DNA from 2 places in the Lysinibacillus sp. NPDC097287 genome. Region 2 is predicted to be linked to the other one. Evidence: riboswitches for the same ligand, from Rfam matches in the RefSeq annotation. Region 2 holds a riboswitch; the other holds the start of a gene.
The links. A riboswitch is a leader RNA that binds a small molecule or an ion and turns the genes downstream of it on or off. The one in region 2 is predicted to bind cobalamin.
Positions count from the first base shown of each region.

Region 1: linked by a shared signal. The riboswitch ahead of ACIQ2D_RS13615 (ribonucleoside-diphosphate reductase subunit alpha) and the one ahead of ACIQ2D_RS07200 (ABC transporter substrate-binding protein) in region 2 are both predicted to bind cobalamin.

Region 1 is NZ_JBIWCX010000009.1:12,133-14,538, reverse strand. It holds gene ACIQ2D_RS13615 (ribonucleoside-diphosphate reductase subunit alpha) at 1-983, opposite strand, end outside; cobalamin riboswitch at 1,140-1,328, opposite strand; gene ACIQ2D_RS13610 (hypothetical protein) at 1,439-2,122, opposite strand; gene ACIQ2D_RS13605 (ECF transporter S component) at 2,119-2,406, opposite strand, start outside.
Region 2 is NZ_JBIWCX010000003.1:386,647-389,052, forward strand. It holds gene ACIQ2D_RS07195 (FecCD family ABC transporter permease) at 1-138, opposite strand, end outside; gene ACIQ2D_RS07200 (ABC transporter substrate-binding protein) at 135-1,097, opposite strand; cobalamin riboswitch at 1,333-1,521, opposite strand; gene argS (arginine--tRNA ligase) at 1,740-2,406, opposite strand, start outside.

The DNA of each region.
Region 1 (2,406 bases), on a different contig from region 2:
AAACACAGCCCCGTGAAAATATCATGAGCACGTAAACGTTCGTCCCCATTATTTAGACGCAAATCTAAAAACGTAAAGATATCCTTATGCCAAATATCTAGATACACAGCAATTGCCCCTTGGCGCTGACCCAGCTGATCGACTGATACAGCAGTATTATTTAACTGCTTGATCCATGGTAGAACACCACTCGACGCACCTTTAAAGCCTTTAATCGATGAACCACGGCTTCGGATTTTACCCATATACACGCCAATGCCCCCACCGTTTTTCGATAAAGTCGCCACATCTGTATTCGTATCATAAATACTTTGCAGGCTATCATCGACTGTATCGATAAAGCAGCTAGATAATTGCCCGTGCGTTTTCCCCGCATTTGATAAAGTTGGTGTAGCAACCGTCATAAATAAATTACTCATCGCCCAGTAAGATTCACGTACCTTCTCTAAGCGATTTTCTGTTTCATCTTGCATAAGCGTCATCGCAATTACCATCCAACGTTCTTGCGGTAATTCGACTGGTGTTTTTGTATAGTCACGTACAACATAGCGGTCCATCAATGTTTTTAAACCGATATACGTAAACAGTTCATCTCGGCTTGGCTCTAGATATGATGCCAGCTCCGTTAATTCTTTCATGCTATATTTTGTCGTTAGATTTTCATGGTAAAGACCCGCTTCTGTGTAACGCACTAGCTGATCAGGGAATGATTTGTAAACCTCTTCCACATCGATACCACGTTGTTTCGCAAATTGGTCGTATAATTTTTCTAAATACACCTGTGCTGCGACAAATGTCCAGTACGGTTCTTCTTCGTCAATTAGGCTAAGCGTTTGTAAAATCATCGCATCTGCCCACGCTTCAAACGTAGCGTCCTCATTTTTTCGTAGCCAACGATCCGATAACCTTACAAAACTTTCAAGTTCATCCTCCGTGTACTTTTTCTTTAACTTAGCGATTTGCTGTTCGATTTGAATCGTCATATACTCTCTCCCTTTCTTTCAGCCACACAAAAAAGCGACCACACAACCTGTATCGGTTGCGTGGTCGCATAAAAATCGGAAATGGAAATGAAGGACATGTACACAAAGAAGTGGACAAATCTCTCGCCTCCACTTCTCAATCCCCGAAGAATGTGTTGCTGTCTTGAACGTAACGGCAGGTCTCCTGGCTCGTGCCTTTAGCCAAATGATCGCCTTCCCGTTTTTCACAGTGGCTTTTTGATCATTTGTCAGCACTCACAGTTGCGGGGACAGCTTCGGCTTTAGATGACTCTATTTCCGAATTCCCTATTAAACCATAATGGTACCGCTTGTCCAAAATACTATATATTGTGTTTTAACTCCTAAACAAATCTAACATATTGTGTTTAATGTTTCAAGAGGTGTTTTGCACTTTGTAGTTTACAAGCCACTACTTTTGCTCGAAGCAAGCCCAATTAACCTGTAGTTATACACAATTTCTCAAAATTTCTTGTGAAAATATTTTGGGCTAGTTTCTCTTTTTCGGGATGCAACCCGAGTAAAATGACAGTACATGGGCCTGCAGTTTTTGCAACATCTAGTGAGCATTCTACTTTTTTACCACCAAATAATCGTGAAAACTCAACTTGAAGTCCCTTTGAACCAACCGGCCAAACTTGCTGTACAATTTCTTTATGCCAGGCATCAAAAATAGGTTGTAACAGCGCAACATTTTCAGGCTGCTCTAGCACCTCATTACCAACAAGTGGCAGTCCGTATGTGTACCAAATTAGCTCACTATGCTCATATGCGGCACGCTTTTGTATCTCACCAATCATCGTGATAGATAAGCCTGATTGTAATGTTGGCATATTTGACTCAGAGGAACCATCTACGGGTGGACGAACTAGACCTATTTCATCAAATACCTGCTCAATTCCTGCTACATAGTGATTCCATGCTTCATCCCCTGAAAAATTAGCAAGTAAAATATGTGTAGGAATAGCATTAGCAGCGAGCTGCTCTAAAAATGTTACCCGTGCCGTTAAATATGCCGATAATTTGTCAGGTGCAGCCACAATATCTTGCGGTTTTTCACCAATGGCCGCGGCATTATCTGTTGTTGCGATCAAGCCGCCAATTCTTACTGCATTTCTCAATGTACTCGCCCTTCTTTTCGTACAAAAACTTTCGAAATGACTGGCATCGCTACAGCGACAATCACTAAGTTAATGAGTGTTGCCATGAACAGACCAGGTAATGCTCCCCAGAAAAATGCCGGACTAATGATGAAATAAAAAGGCAGTGGTGCAATGATACCATTTAAAACAAGTGCCACTGGCCATTTCCAAAATTTCAAACCTTTTTTATGCATAATACCAAATATCCACACTACTACAAACATTTCAGCTGCAATAATAAGATGCAATGGCCCAAGTGGGAA
Region 2 (2,406 bases):
ATTCGCTGCGGTTTCATCTGCCGCCTTATTCCATAGCACCTCTAGAGGAATGTTGACTGAGCCTATAGATACACCACACCATATGCTGACGATCAAGAGTGCAATCGCCGTTATATAGGCAAAAACTGTTTTACTCACTCGAATACCTCTGGGTAAATAGCTTTCGCTAATTCCTCAAGTCCATCTGCTAAACGGGGTCCTTGACGGCTTGTCATACTTTCATCTACTTGCACAATCGCATTATTTTTCACCGCAGTAATTGTTTCAAAACCTGCACGTTGTGGAATTTTTGTTAAGATGTCTGGCACATAGTCATAAGTGACCACGATAACATCTGGATTTTTCGAAATGATTTGCTCTGCGTCAATTTTAAACCAACCTTTTGTATCAGCTGCGATATTTTCAGCATGAATCATATCCAGTATCTCTTGCATAAACGTATCCTTGCCAGCAGTATAAATTTCAGGCTCATCCGAAGTCTCTACAAATACTGTTTTCGGCTCAACGTCTTTCAGCTTCGCTTGAATTTCCGCTACCTTTGCCTTCATTTCCGCAATCGTTTTTTCAGCTTCTGGCAGTTTCCCTGTTGCACGACCTAGTTGCTTAATTGTAGTATACGTTTCATTGAAATCTTTGGCATCCGCTACGACAAATACCTTCACACCTGCTGACTCTAGCTGATCTAATGCGCCTCCCAATGAGGCCATGCTAGATTCATGCGCGAAAACGATATCTGGTGTCAGTGCAATGATCTTCTCAATATTAAATTCCATACTGCCGACCTTTTCTTTCTCTGCTGCCTCTGCTGGATAATCATCAAAGTCATTCACGCCGACGATTTTATCATTTAATCCAAGATCAAATAATATTTCGGTATTACTTGGAATTAGTGAAACAATGCGTTCTGGTGGTGCTTCAAGCGTAATATCATTGCCAATTGTGTCTGTCATTGTAATCGGGAATGTTACTTCTTCCACTTGTGCATCAGCCTGTTGCTCTGTAGATGGCTGTTCTATTTTCTCTTCTTTTGTATTACATGCAGTGAGTAACCCTATTGTTAAACATGCAGATAATCCTATTTTCCAATACTTTTTCATTGCTGAATCCTCCTTAGAATATGTGGGCACGTACTTTATCGCCCACTTTGCATTATTTATCGATACACTTCGGCGTTTTATCGTCCTACTTCGTGGATTTATCGTCCATATTTTCAGCTTTATCGACATCCACCTTACAAAACATAAAAAAGCCCCATCGTCTAAAAAAACGAGGGGCGATGCTTGCACAATATTGCGGTCGCAAAAAATCACCACCCTATCCTCGTAGGCTGTTATGTGTTGCTCTATAAAGGCAGGTCTCCTGGCTCGTGCTACAAACGCTTTTTCATGCCTTCCCGAAAATCTTCAGTGGCTTGGTTTGAAAAAACTCACACTTACAGTGGCGGGACCGCATCGGAATTACACCGATTTCCCTTTTCACTTTATCCTTGGCAGATAAAGAACCTTTATCATTTTATTCAATCTTTTCTTATTATACATGAAAAAAGAATTATATAACGATAAAAAGTAGAGACTCTAAAACAGAACCTCACACTTTAAACAATATCTATAAAATACGGTGCAATTTTCATTGGCGCACACATTCCATGCAACGCCTACTGTTCTATCGGGCTCAACCTTAAATCCACATAAAAAAACAGTTTCCGATTTTCATCAGAAACTGTTTTGATATTTTCGGTCTTACATTTTTTCCGGAGCAGATACACCAATTAGACGTAATGCATTGGCAATTGTTGTGCGAACTGCAGTAATTAGGGCTAGACGAGCTTCTGTTAGCTCTTTGTTCGTAGCATCTAGTACTTTTTCTGCATTGTAGAAACTGTGGAATGTTGCAGCAGTTTCTTGAATGTAGTTTGCAATACGGTGCGGTGTGCGGTGTTTCGCAGCATCTGCTACTACTTTCGGGAAGTCGCCCACTTTTTTCAGAAGGTCGATTTCTTTTTCCGCTGTTAATAGATTCAAGTTGTCCGTTGAAGCCGCAAAGCCTTGTTCGCCAGCTGAACGTAAAATTGAAGAAATACGTGCATGTGCATATTGTGCATAGTACACTGGGTTTTCATTTGATTGTGATACAGCAAGGTCTAAGTCGAAGTCCATATGTGAATCGCCAGCTGTTTTCACAAAGAAGTAACGTACAGCATCTAAGCCTACTTCTTCTACAAGTTCACGCATTGTCACTGCGTTACCTGTACGTTTACTCATTTTGAACTTCTCGCCGTTTTTATACAGTTGCACCATTTGGATGATTTCCACTTCAAGTGTATCGCGGTCGTAACCAAGTGCTTGGATTGCTGCTTTCATACGTGGAATATAACCGTGATGGTCAGCACCCCAAATGTTAATTAAC